DNA from 4 places in the Oceanobacillus locisalsi genome. Region 3 is predicted to be linked to each of the others. Evidence: predicted binding sites of a transcription regulator. Region 3 holds the regulator's gene; each other region holds the start of a gene.

Region 1 (3,220 bases), on a different contig from region 3:
TTGGAAATGCCATCCAATGCGTATTGATATGGCAGCTTGGCAACGGAAATTAAAGAAGCCAGGGAGCCGTTTTTATCGCGGCCGTGCAATGGGTTTGCCCCTGGAGCAAAGGCTTCTCCTGCTTTTCTTCCATCTGGTGTATTGCCTGTTTTCTTTCCGTAAACGACATTGGAAGTAATCGTCAGGATAGACTGTGTCGGCACTGCATCGCGATACATCGGATGTTTTTTAATCTTATTCATAAAGTCTTTGACAAGATGCACCGCAATTTCATCAGCACGATCATCGTTATTGCCGTATTTTGGGTATTCGCCCTCGATTTCATAATCAACAACCAGGCCGTCTTCATCACGGATGGTTTTGACGTTCGCATATTTAATGGCACTTAAGGAATCGACAATGACAGATAATCCTGCCACCCCGCAGGCCATAGTGCGCAATACGTCACGGTCATGTAACGCCATTTCCAGACGTTCGTAGCTGTATTTATCATGCATATAATGGATAATATTTAATGCATTGACGTATAATCCGGATAACCAATCCAGGAGATTATCGTATTTCTCCATCACTTCATCGTAATCCAGATATTCCGATGTGATGGGTGCATAGTTTGGAGCAACCTGCATTTTCAGGTTTTCATCGACGCCGCCATTGATCGCATACAACAGTGCTTTTGCCAGGTTGGCGCGTGCGCCGAAAAACTGCATTTGTTTTCCGATGCGCATGGCAGATACACAGCAGGCAATGCCATAGTCATCTCCATAGATCGGTCGCATGATGTCGTCATTTTCATACTGGATGGAGCTGGATTGAATCGACATTTTCGCACAGTACTTTTTATAGTTTTCCGGCAACTTTTGAGACCACAGCACAGTTAAGTTTGGTTCTGGCGCCGGACCTAAGTTATCTAATGTGTGCAGAAAACGGTAAGAACTCTTTGTGACAAGCGGACGTCCGTCTTCTGCGATACCTGCTAATGATTCTGTCACCCAAGTCGGGTCTCCGCTGAACAATTCGTTATAATCTGGTGTTCTGGCGAATTTTACGAGACGCAGCTTCATGACAAAATGATCCACAAGTTCTTGCGCTTCTTTCTCTGTTATGACCCCGTTTTGCATATCTCTCTCTATATAAATGTCTAAGAATGTAGAAACTCTGCCTAGACTCATGGCTGCACCGTTTTGTTCTTTAATCGCTGCTAAATAGGCCAGATAGAGCCATTGGAAAGCTTCTTGTGCTGTTTTTGCCGGTCTGGAAAGGTCAAACCCATACATTTCTCCAAGTTTTTTCAAATCTTTTAGGGAACGAATTTGGTCAGAGGTTTCTTCGCGTTCACGGATAATGTCCTCCGTCATCGTCCCATTACCAATGAGGGAAAGATCTTTTTTCTTGGCCAGGATTAAATCGTCCACCCCATATAAGGCAACACGGCGGTAATCCCCAATAATACGTCCGCGTCCGTAAGCGTCAGGGAGACCTGTGATAATGCCTGCTTTCCGTGCTTTTAACATTTCTGGGGTGTAGGCATCAAACACGCCCTGGTTATGCGTTTTCCGGTGTTCCGTAAAAGTATGGACCACATCATCATCGATGTGATAACCGTACGATTCCGCAGCAGCCACGGCCATGCGGATACCGCCAAATGGCATTAACGCACGTTTAAAAGGTTCATCTGTCTGTACACCGACAATCTTTTCCAATGCCGGATTCAAATAACCAGCACCATGAGAAGTAATGGTGGAAACAATCTTGGTATCGACATCAAAGACACCGCCGTTTTCTCGCTCTTCTTTGGTTAACTGCATCACTTGACTCCACAGATTTTCTGTTGCTTCGGTCGGGCCCGCTAAAAAGTCTTCTTTTCCTTCATACAAACGATAATTTTGTAAGATAAAATCACGAACATTAATTTCTTGCTGCCAATTCCCCTCCACAAAACCGTCCCAAGGAACTTTTTTTCCCATTTCCTCTGCAACTTTCATTATAAACCCCTCCTTACGGTTATTGTGAAATAATTCACAATAACTCCTACTTTTATTATACCGTTTTCAACACAAATAACAAGTGAAACACTTCACAATTCATGAAAGTTCGAAAAATGTTCAATTTTTAATTTTGTGCGAAAAATAAACATGATGATTGTTTTCTGTGATATCTTTGCTTAAAATAATTACATTGGCTATTTTTAGAAAATATTCTGTTCACAGCCGGTCTGATCTGTGTTAGCGCATTTATAAATATTTTGATGGAGAAAGAAGGTTTCTTTGGTGTATATATTAATTATCGTAGGAATGATAGCTGGTATGATGGTTCCAATGCAGACTGCGGTAAATAATCGACTGACATTATTTACGAAAGCTGTTTTACCGACATCTTTTTATTCCTTTTTAACGGGCACTATTATTTTATTTATGATTAATCTGATGATGGATCCCAGTAAATTGACGCTGACGTTTTTTGAATCACAATCTTACTCGTATGTTTGGTTTGCCGGCGGGGTGCTGGGTGTTATTTTTCTGACAGGAAATATTATTTTATTGCCTAGAATTGGTGCGGCTGTAACAGTAATTGCAACGGTTACAGGACAAATGGTTATCGGCATATTTATTGATACATTCGGGTGGTTTGATGCAGATGTTAAACCGCTTCATGTGATGCATATTGTTGGTGTGCTCCTATTAATTGCCGGAATTATATATATGAATGCTAAGAAAAGGACAGCAGTTGTAAAGGACCATTCCCGACTTTGGATTTTAGTTGGATTAGCTACAGGTATGATGCCGCCTATGCAAACAGCTATCAACAGCAGTTTACGGTATGAGGTAGATTCTTTTATTTATGCTGCTTTCATATCATTCGTTGTAGGAACTGTCGTGTTATTTATCATGGCAATGCTTGTGAATAGGGGAATCAAAATAAACCGTACTTCCGGAGACATTACATTAAAACCACGGCATTTTGCCGGGGGCGTTCTTGGAGCTGCATATATTGCTTCGAATATTATATTAATGCCTTATCTTGGCGTGACACTGACGCTGATGTCTACTATTTTGGGACAGATTGTTATGGGACTCATCATCGACCACTTTGGCATGTTTAACTTGCCGAAATATCCAATCGACCGCAGAAGAATCATTGCTGTGGTGATGATTGTCAGCGGTATTGCGCTATTAAATTTCTTCTAAAGGCACGGGCTGGTTTTCTATAGATCAGAAAG
Region 2 (3,220 bases), on a different contig from region 3:
AAATCAATACCATTCTTATTAAAAGTCGGGTACGATGGTAACCAGCCTAAGCGCGCTGCCAAAACATTGTAATCCGCCGGATGATCATATCTTGCTTTATCCACCGTTGGACTCGCCAATTCATTGATCGACGTCTCTTCATAACGCCATTGATCCGTTGCAAAATAGAAGAATGAAGTACCATTTTGCAATCTTGCCGGACCGCCCCAGTCTTTTCCTGACTGCATCGTCGTCCATCCCTCTACTGGACGTAATTTTTCCTGGCCGACATAGTGAGCCCAGCCGCCACCATTGACTCCCTGCGCGCCAACCATAAGAACGAGATTGACAACCGCTCTGTAAATCGTATCGGAATGGTACCAATGATTGATTCCCGCTCCCATAATGATCATGGAACGGCCGTTGGTATCAATCGCATTTTGAGCAAACTCACGGGCAACTTTAATTACTAAGTTACGGTCAACACCGGTAATCTGTTCTTGCCAAGCAGGTGAAAACGGCGCAATATCATCATAAGACGCAGCAACTTCTCCGCCCAGTCCGCGATCAATGCCATAGTTAGCAAGCATTAAATCATAAACCGTTGCGATATATTCTGTCTCGCCGTCTATTTCGATTTGCTTCACAGGTACTGTACGAGAGAGCACCTTCTTGGTCTCTGCGTCAAAGTACGGCATATCCACCGTCACAACGTCATCTTCCTTGCCGAGAAAACTTAATACCGGCTCAATTTTTTCATTTGTTCTTTCATCAAATAATTTTAAATTCCATTTACCTTGCTCATCCCAGCGCGATCCCATCGTGCCATGCGGAATAGAGAAATCACCCGTACGGTTGTTATACATCGCCGGTTTCCATTCATTATTCTCCAGTTCCATTCCAAGATCTTTCGCATGTAAAAAGCGATCCGCTGTAAACTTTCCATTTTCCTTTTTCAAACGGACAGAAAACGGAAAATCAGTATATTGTTTCGCATAGTCTTCAAAATAGGGTGTCATGTTTTGAGCATAAAACTCATTCAAAATAACATGTCCCATCGCCATAGCCACGGCACCGTCTGTCCCTTGTTTGACAGATAACCAGTCATCCGAAAACTTCGTAGACTCTGCATAGTCTGGACTGATGGAAATCACCTTTGTCCCCTTATATCTAGCTTCGACTAAAAAGTGTGCGTCTGGCGTACGTGTTAACGGAACATTCGAACCCCAGGTAATAATGTAGCTCGAATTAAACCAGTCCGAACTTTCTGGTACGTCCGTCTGATCCCCCCAAATCTGCGGAGATGCTGGCGGTAAGTCTGCATACCAGTCATAAAAACTCAACATCTGACCGCCAAGAAGGTGCATAAAGCGGCTGCCTGATGCATAACTGACCATGGACATGGCAGGAATAGGAGAAAATCCAACATTTCGATCCGGACCATATTTCATCGCAGTATACAAACAGGATGCAGCAACCAGTTTCGTTACCTCTTCCCAGTCTGCACGAGCCAGTCCGCCTTTCCCTCTTGCTTGTTTATAAGACGTTGACTTTTCTTTATCTTCTACAATACTTTTCCAAGCTTCTAATGGATTATCATGTGTTTGTAATGCTTCTCTCCATAAATCAAGCAACCTTTTTCTGACGTAAGGGTATTTCACACGTAAAGGGCTGTATAGATACCAGGAGAAACTTGCGCCTCTGGGACAACCACGCGGTTCAAATTCCGGCATATCCGGACCCGTAGTCGGATAGTCCAGCGCCTGCCCTTCCCAAGTTACAATGCCGTCTTTAACATAGATGTTCCAGCTGCAAGATCCAGTGCAGTTGACACCATGGGTAGAACGAATAACCTTATCATGCTGCCATCTTTTTCTATAAACATTTTCCCAATCACGATTTCCTTCTTGTAATTGGCTATGATTATTGGAATATTTCTCCTTTGGCTTTAAGTAATTCAATCTTTGCCAAAGTGGAGATGGTTTCTTCGCCATCTAAATCCCTCCTAATGGAATTGCTAATCAATCTGGTGCCTATTAAATCATTTCTCATATCACCTCGTTGTGAAAAAAATCACACGGACGGCAGAAGTCAAAATTTAGTCAAATTTAGATGGTTTGTTATTAGAAATTGAAAAAATACTGGTACGGTTAATGGAAAAAAATCTTAAGATTTAAAAACAAACCTGCATGATGTGATTCCTCTCTTAACCAACGCTTGTTTTCAAAAAGATGACACAAATTATGTGATTTATTTCACTACGTATAGGTTAAAGAAAGATTAAAATTTTCATCGTAATCGCATCAATAAACCAACGCACACTTTATGAAGAACATAAGCACCGCCTCTTTCATCAGAAAAAGGGGATGCTGGATTCGACGTTCCTAAATGATGCAAAAAAAGCTTCGTCGAACGTTCTTACAATGATTGCTTTCTTACACTTGTTACCGTGTAAGCGAAAGAATGACTTCATATTGGAAGGAGATCAAACATGAAAAAACCTGGATTACAATTAACCTTACAAACTTCAAATCTCGTGATCGGCTTTATGGTGTGGGTATTGATTTCATCCCTCATGCCATACATTACAATGGATATTCCATTAACAGGCGGGCAAGCGTCTATCGTTACAGCGATTCCTGTTATTTTAGGATCGTTGCTGCGTATTCCAATCGGTTTTTATGCAGACCGCTTTGGCGCAAGAATGATTTTTCTGATCAGCTTTCTGATTTTACTATTTCCTGTTTTCTACTTGAGCATTGCAGACTCTTTTATGGATTTAGTCATCGGCGGGTTCCTTTTGGGGTTAGGCGGAGCCGTATTCTCTATCGGTGTTACATCGCTTCCGAAATATTATCCGAAAGAAAAACACGGATTTATTAATGGTGTCTACGGTGTTGGTAACGCTGGTACAGCTATTACAACCTTTGGTGCTCCAGTTATCGCACAAGCAATTGGATGGCAAGGAACGATACGCATCTTCCTGATTATCTTACTTTTATTTGCCGCATTTGTATTTATCTTGGGTGACCGTAAAGAAGAAAAAGCGAAGAAATCGATGGCAGAACAAATCAAAGGCGTCTATAAAAATACTACCTTATGGTTTTTAAGCTTATTCTATTTCATTACATTCGGAGCTTTTGTTGCGTTTACCATGTTCCTCCCAAGTTTTTTAGTAGATAACTTTGGATTAGAACCGGTAGATTCCGGCATTCGAACAGCTATCTTTATTGTGCTTGCG
Region 3 (3,220 bases):
ATTTTTTAGAATGATGTCTGGAAATCTCATAGACAATCGATACCGTTTTGTCTAAAAAGTAACGGTCATGGGAAACGATAACGATGGAGCCCGGATAATTGACTAAATAACCTTCCAGCCAGGTAAGGGTATCAATATCCAGATGGTTGGTCGGCTCATCAAGAATCAGCAATTGCGGTTTTTGCAACAGGAGCTTTCCAAGAGCCAGTCTTGTTTTTTGCCCGCCGCTTAAATCGGTAATTAACGTATCGAAGTCAAAATCCCCAAAGGATAGTCCAGTGAGTACAGATTTTATTTCTGCTTGATACGTATATCCGCCGCTTGTTTCGTAATCATTTTGCAGCTTATCATATTTCTCGAGCAGCTGTTGGTAAGCTGCGTCGTCCATACCAGAAGAATCCGCCATCTGTGCTTCCATTTCCCGCAATTTATTTTCCATCGATATAAGCGGGGAAAATACATCCAACATCTCTTTCCAAATGGTTTTTCCAGACTCTAACATCATATGTTGGGAGAGATACCCGAATGTTAAATCTTTCGGTTTGAATATTTCACCATCATCGAAAGGCATTTCACCTGCCATTATTTTAAGTAATGTTGACTTACCGGATCCATTCCGGCCGACAATTGCAATTCGTTCATTTTCTTTAATTTCCATTTTTATATTAGAAAGAATCTCTTCTGCTCCAAAAGATTTCGAGATTCCATTTAATTGCATTAAAATCATCATTGCCATCCTTTCTAAGTTAGAAAAAAGCCTGAGCCAGCAGGCTGCAGCATTATCTGCTTACCGGCTTTCTTATTCACTCATCCTGTTCAAGGAAATCATACCTTATATAAGTGTAACGTATTGCAATAGAAGCGACAATAAAATTAGCTAAAGTTCGCCACGTTGGCAGTATTTCTGTTAAAATTGTATAGTAAAGAGTATGTGATTAATTAAACGTGAATATGAAAATGAAAAGGGTTCAATGATACATTTTCCTATACTTAGAATCTGAAGAGAGGCCGTTTCAAATGGAACAAAATAAAATTCCGCAGGCAACAGCAAAACGGTTGCCTTTATACTACCGATTTCTCAATAATCTATATCAACAAGGGAAGATGCGTGTCTCTTCCAAAGAGTTGAGTGAAGCTGTGAAAGTGGATTCTGCCACCATCCGCAGAGATTTCTCCTATTTTGGAGCCCTTGGGAAAAAAGGATATGGATACAATGTTGAATATTTATTAGGGTTTTTTAAAAGCACGTTGGATCAGCATGAAATCACGAATGTTGCTTTAATTGGGGTTGGAAATCTCGGAACTGCATTTTTACATTATAATTTCTTAAAAAATAACAATATCCGTATTACTATGGCTTTTGATGCAGATGAATCGAAAGCCGGCAAAGAAGCTGGCGGTGTGCCTATTTACCATGTAGATGAATTAGAAGATAAAATAGAGGGAACTGAAGTTGCCATTTTAACAATCCCTGCAGAAGAAGCGGATACTGCTGCAAACAGATTGGTTGATTTAGGAATTAAAGGCATCCTGAATTTCACCCCGGCGCGTATTACCGTTCCAAGCAATATCCGTGTGCATCATATTGATTTAACAGTGGAATTGCAATCACTTGTATACTTTTTAAAGCATTATCCTTTAGAAGCAGAATAAACGGTTTATTTATTGATAAAAAAACTAGCTCCCAAAAAAGCTTTTCTAAAAAAGAAAGCGGAATGAGAGCTAGTTTTTTCTTATTTTTTATTCTTTACTTTAAAGTAGTATCGCAACATACGGAAGCCGGCAAAGAAAGTAAGTGCTGCAATAGCGGCGAACAGGATGGTCACCGTATTCCAGATTGTTTCTCCTTTGCTGAGAACTCCAATATAAATGAATAAAGCACCAAATAAAATATAAAAAATGGCTTTAATTAAATAGGGACGATGCATGTTAACCTCCAAAGAATATAAGTTGTAATTGATCCATCTGCCGTTGAATTTCTTCCGGATCCAATGAAAGCTGAGCTATGACAACAAGTGTGTTCATGCCTGCATGTACAATAATAGGCACAATAATCCGTTTTGTCTGTACGTATAGGAAAGCAAAAACAAATCCCATTGCCATATATACCAATAGATGCAAGAAATCCCAATGAATCACGGCGAATATAATAGCAGAAATAATGGCTGCGAAGAAAAAGTTCATTTTTTTATAAAGGGATCCAAAAATAATCTGCCGGAAAATGATTTCCTCCAATATAGGGGCGAAAATAGCCGGAAGAACAACAAAGATCGGGACAGCCCGGGCCATATTCATGATTCCTTGTGTATTTTCCGATCCAGGATCTATTCCGAAAACTTCCAATTCAATCGTGGCTGCCAGCCCTTGGGCAAGGAGGGCTAAAATAATACCCAAAACAGACCAGCCGATAATTGCGCCGGGGCCTGCTGCATCACGATGAGCCTGGGTTTGCATTTCCGGTTTTAACAGCCAAAGCACAATAACAATACCAGCAGCAAAACTGAATACAGACCAATAAATACTGGCCAGCGCAAGATCGGTATTAAATACAAATGCGAGCAGCGGGGCTGCAAGAAAAACCGAGAATTGCATAATGATGTATGTAAGTATGACATAAATATATCTTCGGGTCATAAAAACGCTCCTTCTAGTATAATCATCATAAAGTATATTCTAACACAACTGCTATTGAAAATTATAATCAGAAGTACAAAGAATCATGCATGAAGCAATAAAAAACCCAATATCTTATTTTAAAAAAATATTACAGCATCCTACTTGCATTTTTTCCAAAAATTAATTATCATAAGAATTGGAGTTAGCACTCGGGTGTGCAGAGTGCTAATAAAAATAAAAAAATGATTTGGGATTAAGGAGGCAATTCTACATGATTAAACCATTAGGAGATCGTGTTGTTATCAAACTTGTTGAACAAGAAGAAACAACCGCAAGCGGAATCGTACTTCCAGACTCTGCAAAGGAAAAACCGCAAGAAGGTGAAGTCATTGCAGTAGGAGCTGGACGTGTGGAAAATGGAGAAAGAGTGACCCTGGAAGTTTCTGAAGGAGATCACATTATTTTCTCTAAATTTGCTGGTACCGAAGTGAATTATGCAGGTACGGAATACTTAATTCTTCGTGAAAATGATATTTTAGCAGTTATTAACTGATTCAAAATATACGATGAATCTTTACAAGTAAATTCAACCAATGAAATGAAA
Region 4 (3,220 bases), on a different contig from region 3:
AAATAGGGGCGCCAGCTCCAGTTTTTATGCATTCCTTCCTCCATTAACATCCAATTTCCTTCCCCGTCTTTTTCCACATTTGCCGAAACCTGCAGTCCGACACTATTGCAGATATAGATTCGAAAGATAAAGTTTTCGCATCCTTCCGCTAGCCGTAGCAACCATGTATCATCCGGTGTTCGTTTTGTCCGGGAGAGGAAACCGTCAATTGTCCCGTAAACGGTATCCAATAATTCATACTGTGCTTTTGCTTTTTGCTGTTCATACGTCACAAATTCTCTAAAGTACTCTGTTAAGTCATTTTTACAGAAATCTTCTTCTATAAAATCCTGCTGCGGATGCGTCAGATAACTTCCCTGGTAATACTCACCGCCGCTCTGCCAGGCAAAATTCAATTGTTTATAAGACCGGATGCCTTTGAATAATAACGAAGCGCCAATTTTCCTGGATAACATGGAAACGCCAAAGTAAACGTCTTTGTACAAATGCGGCAGCAAATCATCTTTTAAAAAGGATGTATCCACCTTAATTAAAGAAGGATGCAGAATAGCCAGCTGATTCAGACTGCCGCTAGGGTTTGCCAATTCGATGCTGATTTGAACGCCAATTGTTTTTAAGTATTTAATAATATGAATAAATTGATTCGTATTCTCCGGAAGGCAGGTATCTTTGATTTCAAGAATAATGGTATTTAAATCCAATCCTTTTTCCTGAAAATCATGTAATAAATGAATAAATGTTTCTCCATTATCTCGGACAAACAATGCTGCGTCATAATATAAAGTCAGATTCCCTGTAAAATTATCCTGCAATTTCTTTTTTATTGCTTTTTGATGAATATAATGATTTACTTCCAGCCGAAATTCATCCGGAATAGAAGGATCATCAAAGAGCCAGTCTAAACGCTGCTCCTTTTGATTCTCATCTAAAAAGTAAGCAATTACTTCATAACCGCTCACAAGTTGCTTATCTGCACGGATAATCGGTTTATAATAAGGAAGTAATTGTTCTAAATCTATCAAAATATCTAATGGATCCATGTAGACTCCTCCTTCCGTTCATTATAGCATATTCTATTTTGTACTTAATGCTATGACATTTTCTTAAAGAGGATGTTCAAAAAGTCCAATAAAAATGACACGGCGAATTTCTGCGTTGGCTTGCTTTTCCGGTACTCACGTATGTAAAAGCATACGCTCCGTTCCTCAAAGCTGCGCCGCCTTGAACTTCTTGGTCCTATTTATCAGACTTTTTGAACACGCACTTAAAGAGGATACTTAAAACAGCAACATATTATTTGAATTTTATCCAATACTACTATTTGAAATAATTGTCAAGCCTTTTCTGGCACATTTCGACATTTTTCAAAAATATGTAGAAGTTTTCATGAACATTTTGTGAAGTGTTTTTCAATCTCTTGTAATTTAGCCATATGCGTATTAACATTATTCCTGCCATATAGCAATACTTAATTAATTGTGTGTGTTCATTCAAAATTTGGACAACCTCTTATACATAGAGATGTTCAAAAAGTTGTTAAATGTTTTTGACGGGATGAATAATCGCAATGCAGGCGGCCCTGGCAAAAGGTCATTATTTCGCCGTTTATCGTTTAGTATCTTTTTGAATATCCTCTAAAAGTTATCAAACGAAATTCAACATTAAAGGAAGGGGTATCAACATGAAATTAAAGTGGACCTACCTAGCATTTTTAGCAGCTATTACCGCATTTCTTGCAGGCTGCGAACCATTACTTGTACTTGATCCAAAAGGTCCTCAAGCAGATACAACTGCATCAGTGATTTGGATATCGATCATTACAATGTCTTTCATTGTAATTACTGTTTTAGTAATGCTTGTCATTATTTTATTTAAATACCGAGCATCAAAACAAGATCCTGACTATGAACCGCCCCATATTGAAGGAAATAAATATGTGGAAGGAATCATTGTTACCGTTCCAATTCTCATTGTTGCTTTCTTATCCGTCGTTTCTGCCATGTCTATTTATACGGTGGAAAGCGCACCAGAAGGATATGAAGAAGATGAACCTCTTGTTATTTATGCATCGTCTTCCAATTGGAAGTGGCATTTCAGTTATCCGGAACAGGATATTGAAACAGTAAACTATGCTTACATCCCTACGGATCAGAATATAGAGTTACGCTTATATTCACACAGTACCATTTCAAGTTTCTGGGTGCCGCAGCTGGCAGGACAGAAATACGCTATGGCTGATATGACAAACTATTTAAATGTAGTCGCAGAAGAGCCAGGAGAATACGTTGGAAGAAACTCTAACTTTAACGGAGAAGGTTTTGCAGAAAATGAATTCTTAGTAACAGCTGTCCCTCCAAATGAATTTGATTCATGGGTAGAAGATGTTCACAATACTGCTGACCCGTTAACGGAAGAAACATTTGAAGAATTAATAGAGCCTGGACATTTAGGTCAACAGACTTATACTGGTACGCACCAAGAATTTAACCCTGCACCTGAAGGAGAAAACAGTCCTCACGATCACGGTGATGGCGGCGGTCACGGCGGTCATGACCACTAAGGATCTGAATATAACGAAGGAGCTTTCATCATGATTGAATGATTCATGATGAAAGCTGCCTCCGATAATGAAAAAGCAAATTTGCTAAGGAATTAGCAGATAAAGCTTTTTCTTAAGGTGTTTCAAATATCTAAGCTCTAGAAAGGAGTTTCGAATACAAATGGATTTTTTAGATAGATTTTCTATTCCACCCAGTGATGACCCAATGCTTTATGCATCTCTTGTGGCAATTACACTTGTCAGTATTGCAATTGTTGCAGGTCTTACCTATTTCAAAAAATGGGGTTATCTATGGAATGAGTGGTTAACAACTGTTGACCATAAACGTATCGGTATGATGTACATTATTTCTGCATTGCTGATGCTTTTCAGAGGTGGCGCGGACGCCGTTATGATGCGCCTGCAAACGGCCGTTCCTGACAATTCATTCTTAGACGCGCAACATTATAACGAAATCTTTACCACACATGGTGTTGTGATGATTTTCTTCATGGCAATGGCCTTTATTATTGGTATGATGAACTTTGTTGTTCCGCTGCAAATCGGAGCGAGAGATGTGGCATTCCCTCGTTTGAATGCGCTCAGCTTCTGGTTATATTTTGCCGGAGCAATGCTGTTCAACCTGTCCTTCGTGGTCGGAGGATCTCCAGATGCCGGTTG

Evidence for each region. The regulator Rex, encoded in region 3, represses fermentation and respiration genes when NADH is low (regulators of the CRP and FNR family bind a similar motif). The targets are predictions, from matches to a motif close to TTGTGAAATATTTCACAA.
Region 1: a site for Rex is predicted at 2,008-2,025, ahead of pflB (formate C-acetyltransferase). Genes of this name have one in related genera too.
Region 2: a site for Rex is predicted at 2,041-2,058, ahead of ACFQ19_RS06515 (nitrate reductase subunit alpha). Genes of this name have one in related genera too.
Region 4: a site for Rex is predicted at 1,396-1,413, ahead of qoxA (cytochrome aa3 quinol oxidase subunit II). Genes of this name have one in related genera too.

Annotation. Positions count from the first base shown of each region.
Region 1 is NZ_JBHTKK010000016.1:43,095-46,314, reverse strand. Features, by position in the region: gene pflB (formate C-acetyltransferase) at 1-1,985, opposite strand, end outside; gene ACFQ19_RS13100 (DMT family transporter) at 2,271-3,188, shown strand.
Region 2 is NZ_JBHTKK010000005.1:82,789-86,008, forward strand. Features, by position in the region: gene ACFQ19_RS06515 (nitrate reductase subunit alpha) at 1-1,973, opposite strand, end outside; gene ACFQ19_RS06520 (nitrate/nitrite transporter) at 2,471-3,220, shown strand, end outside.
Region 3 is NZ_JBHTKK010000015.1:88,939-92,158, reverse strand. Features, by position in the region: gene ACFQ19_RS12800 (ABC-F family ATP-binding cassette domain-containing protein) at 1-727, opposite strand, end outside; gene ACFQ19_RS12795 (redox-sensing transcriptional repressor Rex) at 1,018-1,653, shown strand; gene ACFQ19_RS12790 (YdiK family protein) at 1,734-1,928, opposite strand; gene ACFQ19_RS12785 (CPBP family intramembrane glutamic endopeptidase) at 1,930-2,634, opposite strand; gene groES (co-chaperone GroES) at 2,888-3,169, shown strand.
Region 4 is NZ_JBHTKK010000014.1:50,798-54,017, forward strand. Features, by position in the region: gene ACFQ19_RS12150 (EAL-associated domain-containing protein) at 1-1,040, opposite strand, end outside; gene qoxA (cytochrome aa3 quinol oxidase subunit II) at 1,682-2,560, shown strand; gene qoxB (cytochrome aa3 quinol oxidase subunit I) at 2,721-3,220, shown strand, end outside.